Regions from separate parts of the Clostridioides sp. LIBA-7678 genome, predicted to be linked through region 2. Evidence: riboswitches for the same ligand, from Rfam matches in the RefSeq annotation. Region 2 holds a riboswitch; the other holds the start of a gene.
What was found. A riboswitch is a leader RNA that binds a small molecule or an ion and turns the genes downstream of it on or off. The one in region 2 is predicted to bind FMN.
Positions count from the first base shown of each region.

Region 1: it holds a riboswitch for FMN, as region 2 does, so the genes downstream of both, ACTG46_RS01300 (ECF transporter S component) here and ribD (bifunctional diaminohydroxyphosphoribosylaminopyrimidine deaminase/5-amino-6-(5-phosphoribosylamino)uracil reductase RibD) in region 2, are expected to answer to the same signal.

Region 1 covers NZ_CP196987.1:197,989-205,946, reverse strand. Annotated here, with positions in the region: gene rimI (ribosomal protein S18-alanine N-acetyltransferase) at 1-193, opposite strand, end outside; gene tsaB (tRNA (adenosine(37)-N6)-threonylcarbamoyltransferase complex dimerization subunit type 1 TsaB) at 183-899, opposite strand; gene tsaE (tRNA (adenosine(37)-N6)-threonylcarbamoyltransferase complex ATPase subunit type 1 TsaE) at 899-1,351, opposite strand; gene ACTG46_RS01305 (DUF4116 domain-containing protein) at 1,489-2,529, opposite strand; gene ACTG46_RS01300 (ECF transporter S component) at 2,866-3,471, opposite strand; FMN riboswitch at 3,595-3,712, opposite strand; gene ACTG46_RS01295 (amidohydrolase) at 3,772-4,938, opposite strand; gene ACTG46_RS01290 (Tex family protein) at 5,083-7,224, opposite strand; one part of gene prfB (peptide chain release factor 2) at 7,371-7,958, opposite strand, start outside.
Region 2 covers NZ_CP196987.1:1,901,130-1,909,087, reverse strand. Annotated here, with positions in the region: gene recQ (DNA helicase RecQ) at 1-1,936, opposite strand, end outside; FMN riboswitch at 2,124-2,245, shown strand; gene ribD (bifunctional diaminohydroxyphosphoribosylaminopyrimidine deaminase/5-amino-6-(5-phosphoribosylamino)uracil reductase RibD) at 2,378-3,490, shown strand; gene ACTG46_RS09235 (riboflavin synthase) at 3,521-4,186, shown strand; gene ACTG46_RS09230 (bifunctional 3,4-dihydroxy-2-butanone-4-phosphate synthase/GTP cyclohydrolase II) at 4,209-5,402, shown strand; gene ribH (6,7-dimethyl-8-ribityllumazine synthase) at 5,507-5,968, shown strand; gene ACTG46_RS09220 (hypothetical protein) at 6,155-6,769, opposite strand; gene ACTG46_RS09215 (hypothetical protein) at 7,041-7,469, shown strand; gene ACTG46_RS09210 (alanine/glycine:cation symporter family protein) at 7,647-7,958, opposite strand, start outside.

The DNA.
Region 1 (7,958 bases), 1.7 Mb from region 2:
ATCCAACAACTTTTCCATCTAGTTTAGCGACTATATACCTTGCTACTTCATTAGATAACTCTTTTCTAAAAGATTCTTTTGACCAATAATCTTCAAAACAATTTTTTTCTACTTCAAAAACTTCATCTATATCTTTAATAGTCATTTCTTCTATTTTTATATCATCTACTATTAGTTTTGTATTATCTTTCATCATTTAGCCTCTTCATTTTTTCATCATATTGTACTTCAGCTTGAGATTTTCTGATATACATAGGATTTATTGTATAACAAGTATGTACATCTATATTTTTATTATATTTACTTAATGCCAAAGAACATAAACTTCCTGCATTAGACACATTGTTAACTGGCGAAGGTATTTTTATATTTTTTACATTCTCTAACCTATCTTTATATTTATATACAGCTTCTCCAACTACTATAAATTCTTCATCACTTGATACTATTTCCTCTAATAAAGTATCAAATTCTACAACATTAACACCCTCTAATTCTATTAGCTCTCCATTCTCAAGTTTATATTTAGCTGAATAGACTTGATTCTTCTGTGCATCTAATATACAACATATCTTCCTCTCACATAGATTCATGTTATTTGCTAGGGATTCCAAAGAATTCACTGCTATTATTGGTATATTATTTACATGAGCCATAGCTTTTACTGTAGCCATACCTATTCTAAGACCTGTAAATGAGCCAGGACCTATACATATAGCTAATAAATCTATATCTTTTATACTTAAATCACTCATGTTCAACATACTTTCTATCATTGGCATAAGTTTTTGCGAATGAGTTTTTTTGTTATTTACTGTAAACCCACATATTAAGCTATCACCTTCTACAACTGACACACTTGCTGCCATAGAAGATGTATCCATACCTAGTATTTTCATTATTTAATCAACTCCTCAACTATCTCTTTGTAAAACTCTCCCTTTGGAGTTAATATCATTTCTCTTCCTTCATCTTTATATTTTAATTCTATATTTAAATATTCTTTTGGAAGTATATCTTCTATTAGATTAGCCCATTCAATTATGCAAATTCCATTTGAATTTACATATTCCTCATATCCAATATCATACATTTCATCACTGCTACCTATTCTATATACATCAAAATGATACAAAGGTACTTTGCCTTCATATTCATTTATTATAGTAAAAGTTGGACTTGTTATATAGTCTTTTATGCCTAATGAATCTGCCAAACTTTGTGTCATTGTAGTTTTCCCAGCCCCTAAATCTCCTACTAAACAGATAACACTACCTTCTTTTAAGAGTTTACCTAATTTATATCCTATTTCTCTAGTTTTGCTTTCATTTTCCAAATATATTTTTGCCATTAATTCATCTCCATTTTGATATAATCGTCATGTGAATTTATATCACTGCTTAATTAATTATAGTATAAGCCTCAATTATTATAAAGTACTTCTATTTATCTTTTTTATCTTTCAATATTAATAATCTCATCTAAATCTTATATACATTCTTCAATATAAATCTTCACATATTCCTTTGCCTTGCAATTCTGCTTTAAGGCTTCTCTACATATTTTCTCAGATTGTTCTTTTACATACTTGAGAGATTTATAATTTTCCTTTACTGCTTCAATGCACATTCTCTCTGTTTGATTTTTTATATACATTAACATCTTTCCATTTCGCCTTACAATTTCTATACATATATCTTCTGTATAGCTATCTATGTAACTTAACACATCTTTAATATTATATCTTTTATCTAGATATCTTATGGCTTTTATACATATTGCTTCTGTCTTATTATTAACGAACTGTAGACTTCTTCCATCTTGTTTGACAGCTTCCATACATATATTATCTGTTTGCTTATTTACATATTGCAATGCCATACCATTTTGATTTACAGCTTCTATACACATTTTATCTGTTTGATTTTTTACATATTGTAGTGCTTTATAATTTTGCCTAATCGCTTCCATACATAATTCTTCGCTCTGCTCTCTAACATATGCAAGACATCTACCATCTTTTTTAATTGCTTCTAAACATATACTCCTTGTTTGAACTTCTAAAGCTTTTAAAATACTTACAACATCTATATTAGAAGAACACCTTATTACTTTTATAATAAGCTCATCAGTTTTATTTCTTACATATTTAAGTGCATTACAGTCCTTTTTTATGGCTTCAAGACATATATACTCTGTCTGTTCTTTTACATATTCTAGTGCTTTATAGTTATATCTTATCGCCTCTAAACATAATTCTTCTGTTTGTTCTTTTATATACTCTAGTGCTTTATAATTCTGCCTTATTGCTAGTATACACATCCCATCAGTTTGATTTTTTATATTTTTTAATTCACGATAATCATACTTTACACTTTCCATATTTTCAATATATTCATTTGTAATATACTTTAAAGACTTTTCCAATTTTGAGTTATCAATACCTATATGAATATTTTCCCAATTACTATTAAAATAATACCCTTTATCATCTAAAAATAAATTTTTCAATTTTTTAGATATGTTCATCTATATACACCCCTATCATTATTAAATTAGATATTATTAAAAAATAAAGCATAAATCTTTATTTATTTTTAATAATATCTTTATTTTTTGTTTATTATAAATTCGCTCTGTGTATTATAGATACCTTTTTAGTATTTTAATAGTTAATCGTTTTAATTCTTCCTTTATTTCAAAAATTAAACTTGTCTAAATATTTCTTATTTTATATACAATTTTTGATAAATTAATAAAGCCATAATATATTTAATATATCAATCACAGTGTAGGACTGAAGTTACAAATAAATTATGGCTATTCAATGCGTTTAATTTTAAAATTTTATATTTTCTTGTCTAATTATTTTTTTATTACATTACCCATTTTTTTGTAAAGTGGTAACGTTACTAAGGATATTACAACAGCCTTTAATACATTAAATGGAGCTATCATCCAAATTACAAAAGTAAATAAATCATGAACTTGAGGGTTTATAGCTGAACCTAGACCTATTATAGCATCTAGTCCCATTAATTGCCCATAAAGTGGTAACATTACAAAATAATTCACCAATGAACCAATTATAGTCATAGTTATTGTCCCTAATACAAATCCAATTACTACACCTTTTAAATCTTTACTTTTCTTATATGAATAACAAAGTATAAGTACATAAGAGCCACCAATTAATATATTTGCAAATTCTCCTACTCCTCCAGTTGTTGTCGCTGTTATCATTTGTAGTATATTTTTTACTACAACTACACCAAATCCAACTAATGGTCCTAAAGACATTCCGCCAAATATTGCTGGGATATCTGATAAGTCAATTTTTAAGAAATCTGGAAAAATACCTGGTATTGGTGCCTGAATAAACATCAATAAATAAGATATTGCAGATAAAATTGACATAACCACCAAAGTTCTTGTTGAAATCATATTTCCTCTTTTTACTGTATTTTGCATAACTACTTTCCTCCTAATCAATAGTTTATATTTTTTAGGAAAAACAAAAAACTCGAAGATCCTATCTTCGAGTTTTTATGGACATAGTTTAAACAAACTAAAATAAACTTATTTATATTCCATAAATATCTTCTCTCATCCAGACTTTACTGTCGGCTTTGGAATCTCACCAAATCAACCACCTAAGTAGTTCGCGGGCTATACCGCCGGTAGGGAATTTCGCCCTGCCCCGAAGATCTTCTTTGATTTTTTAATTTTCCTTACACTCTTATATTAGTTAATTTTTTAATAATTGTCAAGTTATTTTTTCTCATATACTATTTTTCCATTTATTATAGTGTAAAGCACATTACTTTGAATCTCTAGTGGGGAATTATCCCATATTACTATGTCTGCATCTTTACCAACTTCTATAGAACCTACTTTATCTTCTATTCCTAAAGTCTTAGCTGGATTTATTGTAATTGATTCTATTGCCTTTTCTTCTTTCATACCATGTTTAACAGCTATGCCTGCACATATTGGAAGATATTGAACTGGTATCACTGGATGGTCTGTCATTATACATACATCAAGACCTGCATTTGAAAGTATTCCAGCTGTATTAAATGTCAAGTTTCTAAGTTCAAACTTAGACCTTTCTGATAAAGATGGGCCTACTATTACAGGAAATCCTTCTTCTACTAATTCTTCTACAACAAGATGACCTTCTGTACAATGGTCTAATGTAAGTTTTAAGTTAAATTCTTTTGCAATTCTTATTGCTGTAAACATATCATCAGCTCTATGAGCATGTGCCTTAAATGGAATTTCTCTCCTCAATACAGGTATTAAGCTTTCCATTTTTATATCATATTCAGGCTTTTCACAGTCTTCATCATCATGGCTCTCATATACATCAATATCCTCTAGATATTCTTCTGCCTTTTTTAAGTTCTCTCTAAGCAAAGCCGCTATAGCCATTCTAGTCTGTGGAGATTTATCATCTTGACCATAACAACTTTTTGGATTTTCTCCAAATGCTATTTTAGATGCAACTGGATTTTTTATTACCATTTTGTCAATTCTTCTTCCATATGTTTTTATGGCTATACATTGACCACCCATAACATTTGCACTTCCAGGTGTTGTACATACAGAAGTTATACCACCTTCAAAAGCTTCTTTAAATGTTCTATCCATTGGATTAATACCATCTATAGGATTTAGTTGTGGTGTTATTGGGTCAGTTTCTTCATTCCCATCTGCCCCTTCAAAACCTATGCCATCTTCCCATAGCCCCAAATGAGTATGAGCATCTATAAATCCAGGGAACACAAGTTTATTACTTGCATCTATTATATCAACATCTAAAGGTGCTATTAGATTTTCCCCTATTTCTATTATTTTTCCTTCATCTATAAGGATATCTCCTTGAATTATTCCATTTGTTACGGTATTTATTTTACCATTTTTTATAAAAATCATTCATTTTCCTCCTGATTTTCAAGACTCTCGTACTTCTTTCTAACATTGTTTTTTACAATATAATTTTACACTTTTTTAATACTTATATATTCTATAAATCATACTTACAAATATAGTATCAAAAACAAACATACATAAGCTTATTTATTTTTTCATTGATAGAGCTACTCTCTTTTTATTTAAGTCAATTCCAATAACTTTTACATCGACTATATCTCCTACTGTAACAATACTCATAGGGTCTTTTACAAAGCTATTACTCATTTCTGATTTATGGACTAATCCATCATTTTTTATTCCGATATCTACAAATGCACCAAAATCTACAACATTTCTTATTGTACCTTTTAAAGACATTCCTTCTTGTATGTCTTCAATTTTTAAGACATCAGTTCTAAGAATAGGTTTTATTCCTTCTTCTCTTGGGTCTCTTCCTGGCTTTTTAATTTCAGATATAATATCTCTTAAAGTGACTTGACCTACTTCCAGTTTTTCACTTAATTCTCTCAATCCAATCTCTTTTATTTTCTCATCTATTTCTTCTATATTTTTATTTTTTATATCATTTAAAGAGTATCCTATTATCTCAATCATTTTTTTGCATATATCATAACTTTCAGGATGCACACCTGTATTATCTAGTGGGTTTTTACCATCTAAGATTCTCATAAATCCAGCACATTGAGTAAATGCTTGAGGTCCAAGTCTTTTTACTTTTTTAAGTTGTACTCTTGATGTGAAGTCTCCATTTTCTTCTCTATATGCTATTATGTTTTTTGCAATGGCCTTACTTATTCCTGCAATATGCTCTAGTAGAGAGTATGATGCTGTATTTAAATCTACTCCAACACTGTTTACAGAATCTTCAACAACACCATCTAGTACTTCTTCTAGTCTCTTTTTATTTAAATCATGCTGATATTGACCTACACCTATACTTTTAGGGTCTATTTTTACAAGCTCTGCTAATGGGTCTTGTAATCTTCTAGCTATAGATATAGCTCCCCTTATTGATACATTTATATCTGGATGTTCTTCGTTCGCAAGTTCAGATGCCGAATAAACAGAGGCTCCAGCTTCACTAACTATAACATATTGTACTTCCCTATCTATCTCTTTTATCATTTCTGATACAAAAGTTTCTGATTCTCTAGATGCAGTACCATTACCGATTGAAATTATATCTATATCATATTTTTCAATCAATCCTTTTAAAACTTTCTTTGCCCCTTCCACATTATTTTGAGGGTCTGTTGGGTATACTGTTGTATAATCTAATAGTTTACCATTTTTATCTACTATAGCTATTTTACATCCAGTTCTAAATGCGGGGTCAAATCCCATAACTACCTTGTCTTTAACTGGTGGTTGAAGCAATAAACTTTTAACATTTTTTCCAAATACACTTATAGCTCTTTCTTGAGCTATTTCTGTTAAATGATTTCTTATTTCTCTTTCTATTGATGGAAAAATTAATCTTTTATAAGAATCTTCTATTGAGCTTACGATTTCTTCTTTATTTTTGAAATTTTTATCATTTACATATTCATTTATTATGTAATTTAAAACTTTATCATTATTTATTTCTAACTTAACTTTTAGGAAGTTCTCTTTTTCTCCTCGATTTATCGCCAAAACCCTATGTGGAGCCATACTCTTTACTGCTTCATTATAATCATAATACATATCATAAACTGATTTCTCATCAGTAGAACTTTTGCTAACTATCATGCCTTCTCTTAAAGCTAATTCTCTTATATATTTTCTAATCTTAGCATCATCTGAAACTAATTCTGCAATTATATCTCTCGCACCTTTTAATGCATCTTCAACAGAGAGAACTTCTTTCTCCTCATCAATATAATTCTTTGCTTCTATTTCTATACTATCTAGACTATTCTCTAGTATTGACAATGCTAAGTTTTCTAATCCCTTTTCCTTAGCTATTATTGCTCTAGTTCTTTTCTTTTGTTTATATGGAGCATAGATATCTTCTACTTCTTGTAATGTCTTTGCTTTTTCTATATTTTTTGTTATTTCATCTGTTAGCTTTCCTTGCTCATCTATTAGTCTAACTACATCATCTTTTCTACTTTGAAGGTTTCTTAAATACATCAATTTTTCATGAAATTCTCTTAGTGTGACATCACTCATCTCACCAGTCATTTCTTTTCTGTATCTAGCTATAAATGGTATTGTATTACCCTCATCAATAAGTTTTAATGTATTGTTTATTTGCTCATCTCTAAGATTAAATTCTTTTTTTAAGATTTGATTTATATCCAATTTTTTCACTCCTAATGTTAGTTTTTTCATAAGTATAATAATAAACAGAACGAAGGCTGAGGGTTGTCGTCCTCAGCCTAAGTGCTGTAAGTGCATAGTAAGCACTAACCTTCTTATACATATCTCTTAATTACGGTGCATATTTATTAAACTGTTTTATTCATTTTTAAGTATTCATTAATAAATAGGTCTATATTTCCATTCATTACACTATCTACATTTCCAAACTCAGCATTTGTTCTATGGTCTTTAACCAATTTATATGGTTGAAAAACATATGACCTAATTTGACTACCCCATGTTATTTGTGAATATTTCCCTTGTATGTCTTCTATTTTTTCTTTTTGTTCCAATTCTTTTAATTCTATCAATTTTGCCATCAAAAATCTCATAGCTCTATCTTTATTTAGATGTTGAGACCTCTCATTTTGACACTGAACTACTACACCTGTAGGGATATGTGTTATTCTAACTGCTGAATCAGTTGTATTTACATGTTGCCCTCCAGCTCCAGATGCTCTATATGTGTCTATCTTTAAATCTGATGGATTAATTTCTACTTCTATGTTCTCATCTAGCTCTGGTGTTACATCTATAGATGCAAATGAAGTATGTCTTTTTCCTGATGGGTCAAAAGGAGATATTCTTACCAACCTATGAACACCTTTTTCACTCTTTAAGTATCCATAAGCATTTGTTCCCTCTACAAGAATTGTAGCTGTCTTTATTCCTGC
Region 2 (7,958 bases):
ATGGGAGTACTTTTTCTTTTATTGCATATTCACCTCTAATACTTAATAGTTTTTCATATAGAGCTTTATCTGAATTAACTTCAAAGAACTCACTATTAACATTATCTAAATCGACATTTTTTTCTTCACTTTTTTTGTTTATGTTGTTTTTTTCGACATATTCTTTAATTATTGTTTCAAAATCTCTACCATATTTTTGATACTTAATTTCCCCTACTCCAGATATATCTAACATCTCTTCTTTATTAATTGGATAACTGCTAGACATAGCTCTAAGTGTCCCATCACCAAATACCATATATGGAGCTATTCTTTCTTCACTTGCTATTGAATGTCTAAGCTCTCTTAAAGCACTATATAACTCATCTTCTACTTCTAATGATTTTGTCATCACGATTTCTTTAAATTCAACTTTCACTTGACCTTTTAAAACTTTCATAGACATATCATTCAATCTTATGGTTGGAAAACTTCCTCTATTTCCATTACCTAAAGTCTCAACTAAATCCAAGAATCCATGGGAAACCAATGTATTTATAAAGTTCTTTAAATCTTCACTTGAATAGTCTCTCATAATATTATATGTAGATAAAGTATTCAATTCAAGTTGTAAAATCTTTTTATTCTTAGACCCTCTAAGTACATCTACAATGGTAGTAACACCATAACTTCTTTTCATTCTAGCTACACATGAAATAACTTTTTGAGCATCTATAGTTTTATCTACTATTTCACCTTCTACTAAACAGTTACTACAATTATTACAATCTTCTATATAATTTTCTCCAAAGTAATTTAGTATTGTCCTTCTATAACATGAATTACTGTAAGCCAAGTCAATCATATATTGAAGCTTTTTGTGTTGAAACAACTTCCTTTCAGGATTCTCAACTCCAATATCGATTAAATATTTTTGTATATGTACATCTCCTGGAGAAAACAAAAGCACACATTCACTTTTCTCTCCATCTCTACCAGCTCTACCTATTTCTTGATAGTAATTTTCTATACTTTGAGGCATGTTGTAGTGTATAACCCATCTTATATTAGGTTTATCAATACCCATTCCAAATGCATTTGTTGCTACCATTATATCCACATCATCATTTATAAAATCTTCTTGATTTTTACTTCTTTCATTTTTAGATAAACCTGCATGATATTTTGATACAGATATATTTCTCTTAGATAATCCATTATGTATGTTTTCAACTTCCTTTCTAGTTGCAGCATATATAATTCCAGACTCATTTTTATGATTTTTAATATAATCTAAAATATATTTATTTTTACTAGATGATTTTACTATGTTTATTGATAAGTTTTCTCTATCAAAACCGGTTATATAACAGTCTGGATTTTCTAGACATAATAAATTTATTATATCAGCTCGTACCTCTTCTGAAGCGGTTGCTGTAAAGGCTGTAATTATAGGTCTTTTAGGTAAATTCTTTATAAAATCAGAAATCCGTCTATAACTCAATCTAAAATCATGCCCCCATTGAGACACACAATGTGCTTCATCTATTGCAATTTGACTTATGTTGTTATTATTTATTAGTTCAATAAACTCATGTGCATCTAATCTCTCTGGAGCAATATAGAGTATTTTATAATTATTTTTTCTAATATTATTTAATATCTCATTAAATTCTTTATTGCTCAGTGAACTATTTATGAAAGCAGCATTAATCCCCATAGTCTTTAAAGCATCTACTTGGTCTTTCATAAGAGATATAAGTGGAGAAATTACTATTGTCATCCCATCTAATATCAATGCTGGAAGTTGATAACAAATAGATTTACCACCTCCAGTTGGCATTATAGCTAGTACATCTTTTTCACTCAAAATAGAATTTATTATAGATTCTTGACCTTTTCTAAAGCTTGTATATCCATAGTATTTTGATAGTATTTCTAAAAGTTTTTCATTCATATATTTCTCTCCTAATTTAAATTAATTAGACTTCTTTCCTGATTATGTTCAAATTTTTATTTTTATATTCACAATCCCAGTATTTCAAAGTTTATAGACGTTCTATATTATATATTAACATATATTTTGAAAAAAATTGTTTGCAAAGTAAAATAATTTATGATACATTCTAAATATAAATTTAATACTTAATCTTCGGGGTAGGGTGAAATTCCCAATCGGCGGTATAGCCCGCGAGCCAAGCTAAAACTTGGTTGATTTGGTTAAATTCCAAAGCCGACAGTAAAGTCTGGATGGAAGAAGATATGTTTAATGAGTTTTTTGTAGAGCTGTTTTATTGTGCTCTTATTAAACATTTATTGTAGATTATTCTAAACCCTGAGTTAATTCTCAGGGTTTTTTGTTTAAAAATTATCTAATTAAACAGGAGGTGTACACATCTTGAATTTTGTGAATCAAAAAGAAAAAGACATTTATTATATGAAAAAAGCTCTTGAATTAGCTAAAAAAGGGGAAGGTTTTACAAGTCCAAATCCACTAGTTGGGTGTGTAATTGTTAAAGATAGTGAGATAATAGGCAAAGGATATCATGAGAAATTCGGCTCTAATCATGCTGAAGTAAATGCTATAAACAGTGCTAAACAAAGTTTAAAAGACTCTACTCTTTATGTGAATTTAGAACCATGTTCTCATCATGGTAAAACACCACCTTGTGTTGATAAAATTATTCAAAATAAAGTTAAAAGGGTTGTCATATCTACACTAGACCCAAACCCACTTGTTTGTGGTAATGGAGTAAAAAAATTAAAAGATAACAACATTGATGTTACTGTAGGAATATTAGAAGAAGAAGCAAAACAATTAAATGAAATATTCTTTTATTACATAAAAAATAAAAAACCTCTTTGTATTGTAAAATCGGCAGTAAGTCTAGATGGTAAAATTGCTACAAAATCACTAGAATCAAAATGGATATCTAATGAGTCTTCAAGATACCTAACTCATAAATACAGAAATAAGTATCATAGTATAATGGTTGGTACAAACACAGTTTTAAATGATAATCCCTTGCTAACTTGTAGACTTAATCAAGATGAAGTGTCTCATCCTACAAGAATAGTAATAGATACAAATCTGAGATTACCAGTTAACAGTAATTTAGTTAAAGATAAAACTAGTAAAACTATAGTTTTCACATGTTGTGAAGACAGTAAAAAATTATCAGTATTAAAAGAAAAGAATGTTGAAGTTATAATTTCTCCTAAGAAAAATGGCTTAGTTGATTTAAAATTTGTAATGTATAAACTAGGAGAACTAAACATTGATTCTGTACTAGTTGAAGGGGGTTCTACACTTAATGACAGTCTATTTAGAAATAAATTAGTTGATAAGGTCAAACTATTTTTATCCCCTAAAATTATAGGTGGTAAAGACGCACCTACATTTGTTTCTGGAGAAGGAGTAACTCGTCTAGCAGATTCAACACAACTAGTAATTAATGATGTAACTTTAATAGATGGAGATGTTTTGATAGAATCTGATGTTTTAAAATAAATTTTATGAATATATATACAGGAGGTCATAATGTTTACTGGCATAGTAGAAGAAGTTGGAATACTTAGAAAAATTACTGCTAATGGCAAAAGCGGACAAGTAACCATACTATCAAACAAAATATTAGATGGTACAAATCTTGGAGATAGTATCGCTGTAAATGGAGCTTGTCTAACTGTTTCAAAACTAGGAAAAAATGAGTTTACAGCAGATGTTATGATGGAGACAATTCGTTCTACAAATTTAGGCTCATTAAATACAAATGACAAAGTAAACCTTGAAAGAGCCATGAGCCTTTCTTCAAGATTCGGAGGTCACATAGTAACAGGGCATGTTGATGGTAAAGGTACTATTTGTAAGTTTGAAAAAAACGAAAATGCAGTTTTAGTGAGCATACGACCAGTAAAAAAACTCTTATCATCAATGATACTTAAAGGTTCAGTTGCCATTGATGGTGTAAGTTTAACTATATCATATTTGGATGATGAAATATTCAAAGTTTCTGTCATACCTCATACTAAATTGAATACTACTCTCTTAACAAAAAATGTTGGAGACTTTGTTAATTTAGAAAGTGATGTAATTGGAAAGTATGTTAATAATTTTATGATTAATAACTACAAGGAATTAAATTCTAATAGTAGTAATTGTAAATCAAATATAGATAAAGATTTTTTATTTAAAAATGGTTTTTAAAAATGATAAAGGAGTGAATTATATGTTTAATACTATTGAAGAAGCTATAAAAGATATAAAAAATGGAAAGATGGTAATTGTTGTTGATGATGAAAGTAGAGAAAATGAAGGAGATTTACTGATGGCAGCTGAGATGGCTACCCCTGAATCAATAAATTTTATGGCTACATATGGTAGAGGTCTAATTTGTCTACCTGCTACTGAAAAAAAATTTAAAAGTTTAAATATACCTCTTATGGTCAGAGAAAATACAGATACATTTCAAACAGCATTTACTGTTACTATAGATGGTGCAGATACTCTAACTGGTATATCTGCATATGAAAGAGCTGAAACTGTAAAATTATTCTGTGATGAGAATTCTACAAGTAAGGATTTCAAAACTCCTGGTCATATTTTCCCTCTAATAGCAAAAACTGGTGGAGTCCTTGTTAGAGATGGACATACAGAAGCTTCTGTAGACCTAGCTAGACTTGCAGGGTTTAAAGAAATTGGTCTTATATGTGAAATAATGAAAGATGATGGTACAATGGCAAGAGTTGATGATTTAATGATTTTTAAAGAAAAACATAATTTGAAAATTATCACTATAAAAGACCTTATAGAATATCGTAAAACAAATGAAACTACTATAGAAAAGGTATCTAGCGCTTTCCTTCCAACAAAATATGGTAACTTTGAAATCATAGGATATAAAGATACATATTCAAATGAAGAACATATTGCCCTTACTTATGGAGATATAAATAAAGAAAATACTCTAGTTAGACTTCATTCTGAATGTTTAACAGGCGATGTGTTCCACTCTTTAAAATGCGATTGTGGATTACAATTAGAATCTTCTATGAAGAAAATCGTAGAAAATGGAAATGGTGTTTTAATTTATATGAAACAAGAAGGTAGAGGTATTGGTCTTTTAAATAAAATTAAAGCTTATAAACTTCAAGAAGAAGGTTATGATACTGTAGAAGCAAATCTAATGCTTGGATTTGAAGAAGATATGAGAGATTTTTATATGGCTGCTCAAATATTAAAAAATTTAAACATAAAAAGTATAAGCCTTTTAAGTAATAATCCTGATAAAATAAATCAGTTAGAGAAATATGGAATAAAAATCAACAATAGAGTTCCTATTAACGAAGAGATTAATGACTTTAATAAGCTATATCTAAAAACTAAAAAAGATAAAATGGGACATCTATTGGATATTATATAAGTTATTAATATGATTTTTTTCTACTAAGTAATTATTTGCAATTAATATTAAATATATTTATAAATATAAATCTATAACATAAATAAAATTGGAGGAAATAAAAAATGATATATGAAGGAAAACTTATTGGAAAAGATTTAAAGATAGGTATAATAAATTCTCGTTTTAATGAATTTATAACATCAAAACTTTTATCAGGTGCTGAAGATTGCCTTTTAAGACATGATGTTTCTCCAGAAAATATAGAAATAGCTTGGGTACCTGGAGCTTTTGAAATCCCTCTTGTTGCTCAGAAAATGTCTAAAAGTGGTAAGTATGATGCTATAATCTGTTTAGGATGTGTTATAAGAGGAGCTACATCTCATTATGATTATGTATGTAGCGAAGTATCTAAGGGTATAGCAAAAGTATCTTTAGACAATGAATTGCCTGTTATTTTTGGAATCGTAACTACAGAAAATATTGAACAAGCCATTGAAAGAGCAGGTACAAAGGCTGGAAATAAAGGTTATGATTGTGCTATGAGTGCATTAGAAATGGTAAATTTATTTAAATCTCTAGATTAAATAATATCATTATTAAATAGTAGTATTGATTAAATATTAAAATCTGTCTAAATAACATAAAATACTAAATACCAAAAGGACAAAACATATTTGTTCTTTTGGTACTTAATAATTTCAAATATAATATATCTAACCTCCTACCCATTAGAATATATAAAACCTGTATACTTTTATATACTAACAATTCTATCTTGATGTATTTTTTTCAATATATAGTTTTTTGAAATTATTTATAATATCATCTACCTGAACTATCTCTCCAATATCTTCATAATTATTAGAGCTTCCTATATTATTCACATATATTTTTAACTCAGAATATACACAATCATTATGTAAGTTTTTAACGATATAAGACAGATTCTTAAAATCAATCTCATTGTAATCAAAAAAATCTACTGCTTCAGCTCCTCCATTTTTTACATATGAAATGGCAATTGCTCTACTTGTAAAGGATATGGAAATATAATTTTCTTCACAATTACTCAAAACAATATTTTGTTTAGAAAAAATTATTTTTCGACATCCTAACTGCATAAAAAATTCTTGCAATATTTTTATGTCTATACTTAATGCATCATCTTGAATTAATATATACAAAGCTGATTTCTTAATAGAAACTTTTGCTTGTATATCTCTAATAAATTTTTCAGTCTCTCCTTCAAATAGATAATAATAAAAAGGCACATTTGGAATGGGGTGTATTGAAAATGATACACTCTCTTTTAGGTCATTATCTTTATTATAAAAAATAAAACAATCATGGCATACTACAACAATATATTCCTTCTTATTGAACAATTTGCATACCCCCTCTAAGATATAAATTAATCATCAAAGTTACTTTAAAAATCTTAAAATAATTATAAATACGACTCTAAAAATAAAATACCACAAAAATATATATATTGCTATTAAAGCTATTGTTTTTATTTATAACATAGATTAATACTATACTAATTATCTATTTTATTATTTTTTTAATATACAATACAATATAATTAAGAGTAAGTGGCAATAAAATACTATGATTTAATATGTGCTTATTAAATATTTATGAGGAGAATAAATTATGAAAACATATTCAATACAAGATTTAACACCAGATAAACGTAACCTTATAGAAAAATATTCTCTTACTTTAAATGAGAATTTAATTTGGGAGTTTAAACATGGTAAATACCACACTATAAAATACTTCACACACAAGTTTGCAGTTAAAGAATCTGTTCTGGCTCTTTTGTTCAACATACACAAATTGTGCTATGCTAAAATAAAATACTTTGAGTCAAATTTTTCAAAATATGAACCTTATAAGTACAGTTATCAAGATGGATTTGTTAAATGTGAAATATATGATATGAGTTTTATGTTGCATAAATACAGTAATATAATGATAGATTTGAGAAATTTACAAGAAATCAAAACTATAGAAGAGTTTAGATTATTTTGTAATCACTTAGAAAGTTTTGAATACAATTTACAAGACTTAATTATATAACATTTTAGAGAAAATAAATCTTAGGAAAAAATTTATAGTAAGTAAACTATTTTTAAAAATAAACTATATAATAAAAAATATTACTGGAATTAAAAATTCCAGTAATATAAATTAATTAAATATTTTATTTATATAACTTACGTGTACTTCAATCTATCAAAATAGTTTTGTGATTTCTTATCCTAAATTTTCCTCTGGTAATTCCTTGTGCCACTCTGATACATTTTCTAAACCTTCTATTTCATCTGCAATAAATACAGGGTCTTTTATTCCAGATTTTTTTTGACTTGTGTAATCTTTTAAAGCGATAAATGCATACTTTCCTAAAAGCGATATTGCGATTAAGTTTATTATAGCCATCAATGCCATAAATAAGTCTGCTAGATTCCAAACTACTTCTACTTGAGTAAGAGAACCAAATAAAACCATACCTACAACGAAAACTCTAAATATATTAAGTTTAGTCTTGCTTCCACTCATAAATTCCAT